DNA from 2 places in the Bordetella genomosp. 7 genome. Region 2 is predicted to be linked to the other one. Evidence: predicted binding sites of a transcription regulator. Region 2 holds the regulator's gene; the other holds the start of a gene.

Region 1 (7,320 bases), 200 kb from region 2:
AGGGTTCGTACTTCAGTTCGGAAATCAAGGCCAGTTCTTTTTCGACCAGCGCCACCACGGTGGCGGGAATCTCGCCCGGGTAGCGGCGGCGCATGCCCGCATAGACTTCCTGGCGCAGATAGCTTGCGGGCGTGGCGCCGGGGGGCACGATTTCATCGGGATATTCGTAACGCAGCTGATCAAGCGAAAAGGCGCAGCGTTGCGCGATGGCCAGGGTCTGGGCCAGGGTTTCGGGCGGGTACAGCGACGCGAGCCGCAGGCGGGTGCGCAAGTGCTGTTCGGCGTTGGCCTGCAGGCTGTAGCCGCATTGCGCCACGCTGCGCCGGGTGCGTATGGCTGCCAGGGTATCGTGCAGCGGCTTGCGTGAGCGCAGGTGCATCTGCACGCAACCCACGGCCACCACCGGCAGCCCGCTGGCCTGTGCGGCGTGCTGCACGGCCGCGCGATGCAGGTCGTCGCGGGCGTGGTGCAGCAGGGTCAGGCCCACCCACGCGCGGCCGGCGAAATGCCGCGCCACCCAGCAGGCCTGCGCGGCCAGGGTGTCGGCATCGATGCCGGCCGGCGGCGCCAGGATGGCCAGGCAATCGGGCATGCCGCGCAGGTGTGCGTGGGCGGGCGCGGGTGCGGCGATGTCATCGGCATACAGGCGGTATTCGCCCTTGGGCGCGCGCGAGCGCGCCCAGGTGATCAGTTCGGACAGGTTGCCGTAGCCTTCACGGTTCTGCGCCAGCAGTACCAGCGTCAATGGCGGCGTATCGGGGCCTTGCTGCAAGACCAGGGTGCTGCCGATGATGAGCGACAGGTTGCATGCCTTGGCCGCCACGTGCGCCCGCACCACGCCCGCCAGCGAGCACTCGTCGGTGATGGCCAGCGCGGCGTAGCCCAGCTGCGCGGCCTGTTCCACCAGCTCGCCGGGATGCGAGGCGCCTTGCAGGAAAGAAAAATTCGACAGGCACTGCAATTCGGCATAGGCCGGCAGCAGGCCGGGCAAGGCAGACTGCATCATGCGTAGCGTCCGTGCAGAAACCAGCGCGCGTGCTCGGTATCGCGCTCGCGGTAGATCCAGTAGCGCACTGTGGCGGCATCTTCGGCCACGAAGTAGTCGCGCACCGTCAGGGGCGCGTCCCACCAGCCGCTTTCGATGCGCTCGGGGCCGCGCACCAGTCGCAAGGCCTGTCCGGCATAAACGGGACGATGTCCCGCTTCTGTCAGTTGCAGGGGCGGATCAAGCAGCCAGAAGGGCCGGTCCAGCGGCCCGGGATGGGCGGCCATGCCGGCCGGGCCGTCTTGCGCGGCTTGCCAGCCGTTGGCGACTTCAGGGCGATGATCGGCCACGGGCTGGGCATGCAATACCCGATGGCGGCCCAGCCGGGCGCTGAGCAGGTCGATCAGCCGGGCATGTTCGGCGGGAGTGCCGCCGGGTTCGGGAAACAGGCAGGCGCTGGCGGCGGGCTGTTCCACGGTGTCGGTCACGCTGAGCACCAGGGCGATGACCGGGGCCTGGAGTTGCAGGCGGTCGAGTTTTTCGCGCAGCAGATCCAGCAGGTGCGACTGTTGCCATGCCGGCTGGGCCAGGCTCAGGGGCAATTCGATAGGGGCCCGGGCGTGCCGGCCGCGTTCGTGTTCGAGGATCAGGTTCAGGTGCTGCACGGCGCGCCGCCGTGCAGCCAGCCAGCCGCACAGGGGTTCGAGCAGGCGGCGCGTCCAGGCCAGCAGGGCGTCGGCGTGCTGGAGATAATCGGGCAGTTCCAGCCGTTGCCGGAAGCGCGCGGGCGGCTGGATCCAGGCGTGGCATTCGGGTTGCGTGCCGTAGGCGGCATCGAGCTCTTGGGTGAGCGTGGTACCGCAGCGCCGCTGCAGACCGGCGCGGGGCAGGCGGCGCAAGGCGCCCAGCGTATGGCAGCCCAGGTCGCCCAGCCATTCCAGGCGGGGCCTGGCGCCCGGCAGCAGGGCGCAGGGCAGGGCATCGAGGCGCCGCGCCAGGGTTGCCGCCTGCAATGCCCGGCGCGGTGTGCGGGCCGCCGCGTGGTGTGCCAGCAGCCAGGCGCCCTGGGCGGTAGGGGCCATGCCCAGCCGGGCATGCAGGCTCATGGCGCGCAAGGTGGCGGCCACGCGCCGGTGCAGGGCGCGCGGCCCGCCGAAATACGTCAGGCTGGCGCCCACTTGCAGCAACACGGTATCCGGGCCGGCCAGGGCGATGTCGGGCGTGTACTGCAGCAGGGCCAGCGAGGCTTCGTGCAGCAGCGTGTTTTCGGCAGGCGCATCGCGATCCAGCAGCGGAATATCGGGCGCCATGGCGGCCGCGCCCGCGCGGCGCATGCCGGCCCGCAACCCGGCGGCGGCCGCTGCCGGCGTCAGGGCGGCGATGCGTTCGTGGTCCAGCACCGCAAACGCCGCATCAGGAGACCACTGAGGGCGTGCGGCGTCCAGCGGCAGGCAGCGCAGGAAGACGGCGATCCAGAGGGGCATGGCGAGTGGGGGCGTAAGCCGGCGCCGAAGCGGGCTCGAAAAGGATATGCAGGGGTTCGGCGCAGGCCGGCCCGCGCCGCTTCAGGATATGAACCGACAGCCCGCCGGGGGCGGGGGCCAGGGCCAGGCGCAGCGGCGCAGGCGAAGCCTGCTGGGCCGCCGTAGCCGGACGCAGGATGAAGCACAGCGTGTCGTGGCCCTGGGCCGCCAGGTGCAGCCGGCGCAATGCCTCGGGCCGCGCCCGGGGCAGCCAGCACATCAAGGCCCCGCAAGTGCCGTGTTTCAGGATTTGCTCGGCAGCCCACAGGGCGTCGGCAGGACGTTCGGGCGCCACCCAGAGCAGTTGCCGGGGATCCAGCCGCCAGCCTTGCCAGCAGGCCAGATGCGGGACATGAGGAGGCTGCACCAGCGCGATGACATGGCGGCGGTCGAGTTGGGCCAGCGCCGGCTGCAACAGGCGGATTTCGCCAATGCCGGGATGGGGGGCCAGCAGTTCGACCAGCGCGCCCTGCGGCCACCCGCCCGCGGGCAACTGCGCAGACAGTGCGGCATGGCCGGTGGGCACGCCGCGGGCGGCGCTGCGCGCCAATTGCGTGGCGCGCCACAGGGCGGGGTGGATGTGTTCGGGCTGCATGGCAAAAACGTATTTACTGTACAAATATACAGTATTTGTCCGAGGAAGTGGGCTGGCCTATTCGCGCCGCATCACCGTCGTGCCCCCAGGTCTACAATGATCCAACGCCACATCCACAGCCGCGCCCCGTTCCTCTCATGTCCCACGCCGACGCCTACGAATCCCTGCCTGCCGCCGATATCAGGCAGTTGTTCATCCTGCTGCACGGCGTGGGGGGCACGCCCCAGGACATGCAGCCGCTGGCGCAGGCCCTGCGCGGGGCGTTCCCGCAGGCCGCGATCCTGGTCCCGGCCGGCTTCGAACCCTATGACGGCGCCGCTGCCGGCCGGCAGTGGTTCTCGGTCAGCGGCGTCACCGACGACAACCGCCCCGAACGCGTGGCCCGTGCCATGCCGGCCCTGGTCGATTACGTTCGCGGGGCGCAGGCGCGGTTCGGCCTGCTGCAATCCGACACCGCACTGGCGGGGTTTTCACAAGGCGCGATCATGGCGCTCGAAGCCGTGCAGGCCCACGATGGGTTGGCCGGGCGCGTGTTGGCGTTTTCCGGCCGGTATGCCCAGCTGCCCAAGGCAGCGCCGCAATACACCACCATCCACCTGCTGCATGGCGCCGATGATCCGGTGATGGCCGTGGGGCATACGCAGGCCGCGCAGGCGCGGCTGCAGGCGCTGCATGGCGATGCCACGATAGACGTTGCCAGCCGCGTCGGCCACTCGTTGCATCCGGCCCTGGTGCAACGGGCCATTGAACGCCTGCAAACCTGTGTGCCGCTGCGCAGCTGGGAAGCGGCCCTGGGTCTGTCCCAGACACCGCCCCAGGGCACGACCCTGCATTAGCTTGTTCCCGCCTTCCGGCCGCCGCGGCTTCAGGCCTGGCCGCTGGCGATGATGACCAGCGCACGGGCGGTCTTGCGGCCCTCGGCGCTCAGGCTGTGGGGCAGGTATCCCGGAAAGCGCACGCTGTCGTCGCGTTCGAGCACGACGGTATGTTCGCCGAAATGCACCCGCACCCGGCCTTCCAGCACGAAGATCAGTTCGTCTCCGTTGTGGCGCGCCACGCTCTGTTGGCCATGCGTGCCTACCTGCACCACCATTACCGACAGACCGCTGTTGGGCGCGCCCATCGTAATGGCTTCGTAGGCGTGCTCGCCCGGATCGCCGGGCGCCGTCGCCACCCTGTGCCGTTCGTCGGCGCGCACGACGTGGATTTCATCCTGCGGATCGGTTTCGCCCAGCAGCGCCGACAGCGACGTACCCAGGGCCACCGCCACGGTGTGCAACGACCCCACCGACGCGAATTTCTCGCCGCGCTCCAGGCGCGACAGGAAGCCTTTGTCGAGCTGGGTCAGTTCGGACAACCCCGCCAGTGTCAACTTGCGCTGGCGGCGCATCGCCCGTATCCGCAATCCCACCTGCTGGGCATCGGGGGCGGTGGCGGCGGCGAGTGTGCGGCGTTTCGGCGGCATGGATGAAGGGCAGTCAGGACGGCGAAGGCTGCATGATGCCACTTTTGTGATTGTGTGGCAGGGGCGCCCTGCGGGTTTCCCCTTGTTGAGGAATCAGGCAATTGTTTGTACGTTAGACAACAAGTTGCCTAAAAGGCAACCACAAAAACTACATCAGGCAGGCCTTCGCGCCAGCCGGCATTTACCAGGATGATGATTGATGTCTGATTACGCTTCCCAAGACAAGGACGCGCTGCGCCGCCGTGTCGATCGCGAGATCGAAGAACGCGCGACGCAGCAGGCCGACTGGACCTCCGCCCAGAAAATGGCGCTGGCCTGCCGCATGCTGGCCGCGCAAGGCCATTGGCACGGTGGCTTGGCCGGCCAGATCACCGCGCGCGGCGACCAGCCGGGCACGATCTGGACCTTGCCGTTCGGCCTGGGCGCCGACGAGGCCCGCGCCAGCGAGTTGATCCTCATCGATGAAGACATCAACCCGCTGGACGGCAAGTCGCTGCCCAACCCCGCCAACCGTTTTCACGCGTGGATCTACCGGCACCGGCCCGACGTGCAGTGCATTGTGCATACGCATCCACCCGCGGTGTCTGCGCTGTCGATGGTGGGCGAGCCGCTGGTGGTAGCCCACATGGACGCCACGCCTTTCTTCGATGATTGCGCCTACCTGGCCGAATGGCCGGGCCTGCCCATCGGTGACGACGAGGGCCAGATCATTTCGAGCGCGTTGGGCGACAAGCGCGCCATTCTGCTGGCCAACCACGGCATGCTGACCGCCGGCAAGTCAATCGAAGAGGCCACGGTGATGGCCTTGTGGCTGGAGCAAGTGGCGGCGTTGCAATTGCGGGCCCGCGCAATAGGGCCGGTCAAGCCGGTGCCCGCCGAACGCGCTCGCGAGGCCCATGATTTCCTGGTCAAGCCCAAGATCCTGGGCCTGACGTTCGCCTATTTCGCCCGCCGCGCCCTGCGCGAGGCGCCCGATTGCATCGATTAAGGAATCCGTGCCATGCAACGACGTCGTTTTCTGACTCTCGCCGGCGCCGGTGGCGCCGCGCTGGCTGCGCCGGCAGTGGCGCAGGATGCGCCCGTGATCCAGTGGCGCATGCCCAGCAGCTTTCCGCGATCGCTCGATACCGTGTGGGGAGCGGCGGAGTTCCTGTGCGCGCGCGTGGCTGCGCTGACCGATGGCAAGTTCAGCATCCGGCCGTTTTCGGCGGGAGAACTGGTGCCGCCGCTGCAGGTGCTGGATGCGGTGCAGAATGGCACCACCGAATGCGGCCACACGGCGGGTTTTTATTACGTGGGCAAAGAGCCTGCGCTGGTGTTCGACACGGGCGTGCCGTTCGGGTTGACCCCGCGTCAGCACAATGCGTGGCTGCTGTATGGCGGCGGCGCGCAGTTGATCGATGAGCTGTATGCCGGCTTCAACGCCCTGGCGATTCCGTGCGGCAACACGGGCGCGCAGATGGGCGGCTGGTTCCGCAAGGAAATCAACACTCCCGCCGATTTCAAGGGCTTGCGAATCCGTACGCCCGGGCTGCTCAGCATGGTGTACCAGAAGCTGGGCGCCATTCCACAGCAGGTGGCCGGCAGCGATATCTACCCCGCCCTGGAGAAAGGCGCGCTCGATGCCGTGGAATTCGTGGGCCCCTACGATGACGAGAAGCTGGGCTTTGCCAAGGTGGCCCAGTATTACTACGGCCCCGGCGTCATGGAGCTGGGCGCCAATCTGTGCGTCACCGTCAACCGCGACAGCTGGGCCAGGCTCCCGCCCCGCTACCAGGAGGCCCTGCGTGCGGCCAGCGCACTCGCGGCCGATGACCTCCTCGCCAAATACGACGCCAACAATATCGGGGCGCTCAAGCGCCTGGTGGGGCAGGGCGTCAAGCTGAAGTCGTGGCCGCCCGAGGTCATGCACGCCATGCAGCGCGCCACGCGCGAGGTGCTGGAGGAATACGCCGGCAAGAATCCAGCCTTTGCGAAAGTGCTGACCTCGTGGCGAGCCTTCCGCAATGACCAGCTGCTGTGGGCCAGCGTCAACGACGGCGCCGCCGAGAACTACCTGATGGCGACCCGCCAGCAGGGCCTATAGCGAGCTGGTCGCCTGGCCGCTAGCCCGTGCAGTCGGCCCAGCAGTTGGGGGTCTCGTACAGGCGTACGCGCGCCAGGCGCAGTTGCGCGCCATAGTGGCTGTGATAGTGCGGCGCCAGGGTGGCGAAAACCACCTGCGCCAGGTTTTCGGCAGTGGGTATGCAGTCGAGCACCACGGTCTTGTGGCCGGGCAGGCTGTCGAGAAACTCGCGCACCGCCGTGTCGCCGCGATAGACCAGGAACGCGTGGTCCCAGGGGTCGACGATATGACGCTTGGCGATGGCCTTGATTTCCGAGAAGTCCATCAGCATGCCGTTGTCGGACTGGCCGGGCGCATCGACCACGTCGCCCTGCAACGTGATTTCAAGAACATAGCGATGCCCGTGCAGGTTTCGGCACTGGCTGCGATGGTCGGGAATGCGGTGGCCGGCGTCGAATTCGAGTTTGCGGGTCACCGAGATCATGCGTGGCTCCGCCAGGCACGTGAACAGTTCATGGAATGCCTATGTATTTGTGGGTTTGCAGGCTGAGCCGCCATTGAGGGTGCTGCAGGCAATACTGCACCGCCTGCTCGGTGTGGGCCGCGCGCCGGGGGCCATCCATGGGCTGCAGGAAGAAATGCTGGAAGTCCAGGTGCGCAAACGCTTCGGGCCGCGCGTCGGGTTGC
Region 2 (7,320 bases):
CCGCGCCTGGGCGCGGTTTTGCGGGAAAGCTGCGGTTCAGGCAGCCTGATATTGGGTTGCGCGCTTGCGGACGAGTTCGAGCACGCCCTGACAGGCGTCTTCAAGGTAATCGAGCACTTTGCCGAAACCTTCAGGCCCGCCGTAGTAGGGATCGGGCACCGTGGCTTCTTCGAATTCGTTGGCAAAGCGCATCAGCAGCATCAGCTTGTGCTGATATTGCTTGGGACACTGTTGCTGCAACGCAGACAGATTGTCCCAGTCCATAGCCAGAATGAGGTCGAATTCGCGGAAGTCGTCGGCCGTGACCTGACGAGCCAGGCAATGGCCGATCTCGTAGCCGCGCTTACGGGCCGCCGCCTGCGCGCGCGCGTCCGGCGCCTCGCCAATGTGATAGGCGTGCGTACCTGCGGAATCCACATGTACGACATCGCCCAAGCCGGCATCGTTCACCAAATGGCGAAAAACGCCCTCTGCGCTCGGCGAGCGACAGATATTACCCATGCAAACGAAAAGTACCTTGGTCATCATGGGTGCAAGTCTGAGGGAAAACCCGGAATATAGCAAGTTTTTTTTGCATTTGCGCAGTCATGCAGCGCGCGATAACAGCCATTGTTTATCTAAATCAAATCAATAGCTTATAGCGATCACTGAAAGCTTATTCTCGGTTTTTGTTGCGCCGCATTTGTAACAGCCGCGGAGCGCTGGCTGCGATGCAACACAAGGCTGTTATCAGCCCATTTTTAATGCCGATCCGGGGCCGCGCCATGCTAGGGGCCGCCGCCCAGCAAGACCTTCTGCTTGAGCGCATTGAGGGCGTCGCGCGCGGCGGCCGCCTGCTCGAATTCCAGGTTGCGCGCGTGATCGGTCATCAACTTTTCCAGGCGCCGGATTTCGCGCGCCATTGCCTTTTCGTCGGCCAGCAGTTCCGGCGCCACCGCGGCTTCGAGCGTATCGTGGCGCGCCGGGGCGACAATCCCGTCGATCAGCTCGCGCACGGCTTTGTTGACGCCGCGTGCGGTAATGCCGTGGTCGGCGTTGAACTTCAGTTGCTTGGCGCGGCGGCGCCCGGTTTCGTCGATGGCGCGCCGCATGGACGCCGTAATGTTGTCGGCATAAAGAATGGCGTGCCCGTTGAGGTTGCGCGCCGCGCGCCCGATGGTCTGGATCAGGCTGCGCTCGGACCGCAGGAAGCCTTCTTTGTCGGCGTCCAGGATGGCCACCAGCGAAACTTCGGGGATATCCAGCCCTTCGCGCAGCAAGTTGATGCCCACCAGCACGTCAAAGGTGCCCAGCCGCAGGTCGCGGATGATCTCGACGCGCTCGACGGTGTCGATGTCGGAATGCAGGTACCGCACGCGCACCCCGTGCTCGGCCAGGAAATCGGTAAGGTCTTCGGCCATGCGCTTGGTCAGCGTGGTGACCAGCACGCGTTCCTGGACCGCCACCCGCCGCTTGATCTCACCAAGCAGGTCGTCGACCTGCGTGCGCGCGGGGCGCACTTCGACCTGGGGATCGACGAGCCCGGTGGGGCGCACCACCTGTTCGACGACGTTGTCAGTGTGCTCCTGCTCGTAGGCGGCCGGCGTCGCGGACACGAACACGCATTGCCGCATGCGCGCCTCGAATTCTTCGAGGCGCAGCGGCCGGTTGTCGAGCGCCGACGGCAGCCGGAAGCCATACTGCACCAGCGTTTCTTTGCGTGCCCGGTCGCCACGGTACATCCCGCCCAGCTGTCCGATGGTGACATGGCTTTCGTCGATGAACATCAGGGCGTCGGCGGGAAGGTAATCGATGAGCGTCGGCGGCGGCTCGCCGGGCGCCGCGCCCGACAAGTGCCGGGAGTAGTTTTCGATGCCCTTGCAGAAACCGAGTTCCTGCAGCATTTCGAGGTCGAAGCGGGTGCGCTGCTCCAGACGCTGGGCCTCGACCAGCTTGCCTTCGGCGGTAAGCAGCTTCAGCCGTTCGCGCAGTTCTTCCTTGATCGTTTCGATGGCGCGCAACACGGTATCGCGCGGGGTGACATAGTGCGAACCCGGGTACACGGTGAACCGGGGCACCTTCTGGCGCACGCGGCCGGTAAGCGGGTCGAACAGTTCGAGCGACTCGATTTCGTCGTCGAAAAGGGTGACGCGCACGGCGAGTTCCGGGCTTTCGGCCGGAAAGATGTCGAGCGTTTCGCCGCGGGCGCGGAAAGTCCCGCGGGTGAAATCGGCGTCATTGCGGGTGTACTGCATGGCCACCAGGCGCGCCAGCACTTCGCGGCGCGAAATGCGATCGCCGGCGCGCAGGATCAGCACCATGGCATGGTAGTCGCCGGGGTTGCCGATACCGTATATGCACGATACGGTGCCCACAATGACTGTGTCGCGCCGCTCCAGCAGGCTTTTGGTGGCCGACAGCCGCATCTGTTCGATGTGCTCGTTGATGGACGAGTCTTTTTCAATGAACAGGTCGCGTGTCGGCACGTAGGCCTCAGGCTGGTAGTAGTCGTAATACGAAACGAAATACTCCACCGCATTCTTGGGAAAGAACTCGCGCATTTCGGCGTACAGCTGGGCGGCCAAGGTCTTGTTGGGCGCCAGCACCAGCGCGGGCCGCCCCAGCCTGGCGATGATGTTCGCCATGGTGTACGTCTTGCCCGAGCCGGTTACCCCGAGCAGCGTCTGGTACATGAGCCCGTCCTGTATGCCCTGCACCAGGCTGTCGATGGCCGTGGGCTGGTCGCCAGCCGGCGGATAGGGCTGGTACAAATGGAAGGGGCTGTCGGGAAAATCGACGAATCCGGGGGCGGTCATGCTAGACTGTTTCAGGGTAAACCCCCCATTATCCACAGCGGGCCTTCTCGCGTCCACACACCTTACTGAACTCCCATGAGCTCCCTTTTCGATTCCGTCGAACTTGCGCCGCGCGACCCCATCCTGGGTCTGAACGAACAGTACAACGCCGATACCCGCCCCGGTAAAGTCAACCTGGGCGTGGGTGTGTACTACGACGACGATGGCCGTATTCCGCTGCTGTCGGCGGTGCGCAAGGCGGAAATCGCGCGCATCGAGGCCGCGTCGGCGCGGGGTTACCTGCCGATCGAAGGCATCGCCGGCTACAACAAAGGCGCGCAAACGCTGCTGCTGGGCGCGGACTCCTCCCTGGCCGCAGAAGGCCGCGTCCTGACCGCCCAGGCGCTGGGCGGCACCGGCGCCCTGAAGATCGGCGCCGACTTCCTGCGCCAGTTGCTGCCGCAATCCAGAGTGCTGATCAGCAACCCCAGCTGGGAGAACCACCGGGCGCTGTTCGAACGCGCGGGCTTCACGGTCGATACGTATGCCTACTACGACCCGGCCACTCATGGCCTGGACTTCCCGGGCATGCTGGCCTCGCTGCAGGCCGCGCCGGAACAGACCATCGTGGTGCTGCACGCGTGCTGCCACAACCCCACCGGCGTCGACCCGACGCCCGAGCAATGGCAGCAGATCGCACAGGTCGTCAAGGCGCGCAACCTGGTGCCCTTCCTCGACATCGCCTACCAGGGCTTTGGCGCAGGCCTGCAGGAAGACGCCGCGGTAGTGCGCCTGTTTGCAAGCCTGGGGCTGACCATGCTGATCAGCTCGTCGTTCTCCAAATCGTTCTCGCTGTACGGCGAACGGGTGGGCGCGCTGACTGTAGTGGCCGGCAACAAGGACGAAGCCACGCGCGTGCTCAGCCAGCTCAAGCGCGTCATCCGCACCAACTATTCGAACCCGCCCACGCACGGCGGCACGGTGGTCTCCACCGTGCTGAATACGCCGGAGCTCTATGCGCTGTGGGAAGAAGAACTGGCTGGCATGCGCGACCGCATCCGCCTGATGCGCAAGGAACTGGTCGAGAAAATCGCCGCCGCAGGCGCCACGCAGGACTTCAGCTTCGTGCTGCAGCAGCGCGGAATGTTCTCGTATTCCGGCCTGACCTCCGCTCAGGTGGACGTCCTGCGCGAGCAACATGGCATTTACGCTGTGTCCAGCGGCCGCATCTGCGTGGCGGCCTTGAACAGCCGCAATATCGACACCGTCGCCAACGCGATCGCCGCAGTCATCAAGCAGTAAGCCCGGCCACTGCGCAGCAAGGCCCGTCCGGCAAAGGACGGGCCTTTTTTGTTGCGAGTCGGCTTTCCCCGCGGCCGGATCCGCGGCGACGCTCGTCCATGCCACACCCGTGCAACAAACCGGGCAGCCGCTCCCGCTGCGCGGCGCTTGCATTTTCGCCCGCGCTCGTCCAGAATCCACGCTGTATATCCATACAGTCCGCCTTTCGGATCATCGCCATGGCCACTAAACTCACCGACCGCCAGCAGGAAATCCTGGATCTCATCCGGGTTACGGTCGAGCGCACCGGTTTTCCTCCCACGCGGGCAGAAATCGCCCGCGCGCTGGGGTTCCGCTCGCCCAACGCCGCCGAAGACCATCTCAAGGCGCTGGCGCGCAAAGGGGCCATTGAACTCACAGCCGGCGCGTCGCGCGGCATACGCCTGAAAGACGCCGGCCACTCCTCCGCATCCGCTGCCGCCGCATCCGCTGCTGCATCGTCCGCGCTGGCCGGCATGGCCGACACCGTCGGGCGGCTGCTGCTGCCGCTGGTGGGCCGGGTGGCGGCCGGCAGCCCCATCCTGGCTGCCGAACACGTCGAGCGCGAAATCGGCGTCGACCCAGCCTTGTTCGCGCAGGCTCCCGACTACCTGTTGAAGGTACGCGGCATGAGCATGCGCGACGCAGGCATTCTGGAAGGCGACCTGCTCGCGGTAAAACGCGCCGCCGACGCTCGCAACGGGCAGATCATCGTCGCCCGCCTGGGTGACGACGTCACCGTCAAGCGCTTGCAGCGCCGCCAGGGTCGCATCGAGCTGCTGCCCGAAAACCCCGACTTCTCTCCCATCCTCGTCGACAACACTCAGGAATTCGCGCTTGAAGGTATTGCGGTAGGGCTGATTCGCACCCAACCGTTGCACTAAGGCGCCGCCGGCCTGGCCAAGGCGGCATCCCGCCGGCCCACAACGAGAGTCTCCGCGCCGGCAACGGTGTGCAAAAAAAACAGGGCGCCATATAGCGCCCTGTTTTTTTGCCCGGGCGGATAACCGCCCCTACAACCCTTAATGCTTGAAGACAGGGTCTGTCGGCGCAGGGTCGGCCGGCTTGCTGACCAGCGGCTCTTTCACGGCATCATCGTCGGCCAGGGGTTCGGGCTGGCGCTCAAGCGCCAGTTCCAGCACCTTGTCGATCCAGCGCACCGGCACGATCTCGAGCTGGTTCTTGACGTTGTCCGGAATCTCGGCCAAGTCTTTGACGTTTTCCTCGGGGATCAACACCGTCTTGATACCGCCACGATGCGCGGCCAACAGCTTTTCTTTCAAGCCACCGATGGGCAGCACCTCGCCGCGCAGGGTGATTTCGCCGGTCATGGCAACGTCGGCGCGCACGGGAATACCCGAAAGCGCCGAAACCATGGCCGTCGTGATGGCGATACCAGCCGAAGGGCCGTCCTTGGGGGTTGCGCCTTCAGGCACGTGTACGTGCATGTCGCGCTTTTCGAAAACACCGTCGGCAAAGCCCAGACGACGCGCCCGCGAGCGCACCACGGTGCGCGCGGCTTCTACCGATTCCTTCATGACGTCGCCCAGCGAACCCGTGCGCTGAATCGCGCCCTTGCCCGGCATGTCGGCGACTTCGATGGTCAGCAGGTCGCCGCCCACTTCGGTCCAGGCAAGCCCCGTGACCTGTCCGATCTGGTTCTCTTTCTCGGCCATGCCGAAGGTGTAACGCCGCACGCCCAGGTAATCGTTGAGGTTGTCGGCATTGACATGCACCGGCGCCGGCTGCGCGGGCTTGCCTTCGGCCTTGGCTTTGTCGGCTTCGGACAGCAGTTCCTTGACCACCTTGCGGCAAATCTTGCCGACTTCGCGCTCGAGCGCACGCACGCCGGCTTCGCGGGTGTAATACCGCACGATATCGCGCAGGGCCGAATCATCGACCGTAAGCTCGGACTCTTTCAGCCCATTGTTCTTCATCAGCTTGGGCAGCAGGTGGTCACGAGCGATGTGAACCTTTTCGTCTTCGGTGTAACCCGACAGGCGAATGACTTCCATACGGTCGAGCAGGGCCGGCGGAATGTTCAGCGTATTGCTGGTTGCCACGAACATGACATCAGACAGGTCGAAGTCGACCTCGACGTAATGGTCCTGGAACGTGTGGTTCTGTTCGGGGTCGAGCACTTCAAGCAGGGCCGACGACGGGTCGCCGCGAAAATCCATGCCCAGCTTGTCGATTTCGTCGAGCAGGAACAGCGGGTTGCGCACCGCCACCTTGCTCATGTTCTGCAGAATCTTGCCAGGCATCGAACCAATGTAGGTGCGGCGATGGCCGCGGATCTCGGCTTCATCGCGCACGCCGCCCAGCGCCATGCGCACGAACTTGCGATTGGTGGCGCGGGCGATCGATTGGCCCAGCGAGGTCTTGCCTACCCCCGGGGGGCCGACCAGACACAGAATGGGCGCCTTGACCTTGTCCACACGTTGCTGCACGGCGAGATATTCAAGGATGCGTTCCTTGACCTTTTCCAGGCCGTAGTGGTCGTCGTCAAGTACCTTCTCGGCATTGCCGATAGAGTTGTTGATCTTGCTCTTGCGCTTCCAGGGAAGGTTGATCAGCGTGTCGATATAGTTGCGCACCACCGTGGCTTCGGCGGACATCGGCGACATCAGCTTGAGCTTCTTCAGTTCGGCGTCGGCCTTTTTGCGCGCCTCTTTGGGCATGTGCGCGGCGATGATCTTCTTCTCGAGTTCCTCGATGTCAGCGCCCTCTTCGCCTTCGCCGAGTTCCTTCTGGATGGCCTTGACCTGCTCGTTCAGGTAGTAGTCGCGCTGGCTTTTCTCCATTTGCTTCTTGACGCGGCCACGAATGCGCTTCTCGACCTGGAGGATATCGATCTCGGTTTCGAGTTGCGTCAGCAGCCCTTCAAGGCGCTCGGAGGTGCCCAGGATTTCGAGCATCTTCTGCTTTTGCTCGAGCTTGAGCGGCAGATGCGCGGCGATGGTGTCGGCCAGGCGGCCGGCGTCATCGATGCCTGCAAGCGAAGTCAGGATCTCGGGCGGGATCTTTTTGTTGAGTTTGACGTACTGCTCGAACTGGGCCACGATGGCGCGGCGCAGCGCCTCGGTTTCGGCCCCCTGCACGACGTCATGCGCCACGGGGGTCACCTGGCACACGAAGTGCGATTCGGCGTCTTCGATGCTGTCGATGCGGGCGCGCTGGGTGCCTTCGACCAATACCTTTACGGTGCCGTCGGGCAGCTTGAGCA

Evidence for each region. Region 2 encodes LexA, which represses DNA repair genes until DNA is damaged. Its sites were predicted from a motif close to ACTGTATNNNNATACAGT; they were not measured.
Region 1: a site for LexA is predicted at 3,119-3,136, ahead of imuA (translesion DNA synthesis-associated protein ImuA). Genes of this name have one in related genera too.

What each region holds. Positions count from the first base shown of each region.
Region 1 covers NZ_NEVI01000014.1:151,778-159,097, reverse strand. The annotation lists gene CAL18_RS07700 (error-prone DNA polymerase) at 1-1,006, opposite strand, end outside; gene CAL18_RS07695 (Y-family DNA polymerase) at 1,003-2,469, opposite strand; gene imuA (translesion DNA synthesis-associated protein ImuA) at 2,399-3,103, opposite strand; gene ypfH (esterase) at 3,241-3,939, shown strand; gene CAL18_RS07680 (helix-turn-helix domain-containing protein) at 3,969-4,568, opposite strand; gene CAL18_RS07675 (aldolase) at 4,768-5,556, shown strand; gene CAL18_RS07670 (TRAP transporter substrate-binding protein) at 5,569-6,654, shown strand; gene queD (6-carboxytetrahydropterin synthase QueD) at 6,674-7,117, opposite strand; gene queE (7-carboxy-7-deazaguanine synthase) at 7,146-7,320, opposite strand, start outside.
Region 2 covers NZ_NEVI01000014.1:356,624-363,943, forward strand. The annotation lists gene CAL18_RS08620 (low molecular weight protein-tyrosine-phosphatase) at 37-528, opposite strand; gene uvrB (excinuclease ABC subunit UvrB) at 768-2,795, opposite strand; gene CAL18_RS08630 (amino acid aminotransferase) at 2,871-4,076, shown strand; gene lexA (transcriptional repressor LexA) at 4,295-4,978, shown strand; gene lon (endopeptidase La) at 5,117-7,320, opposite strand, start outside.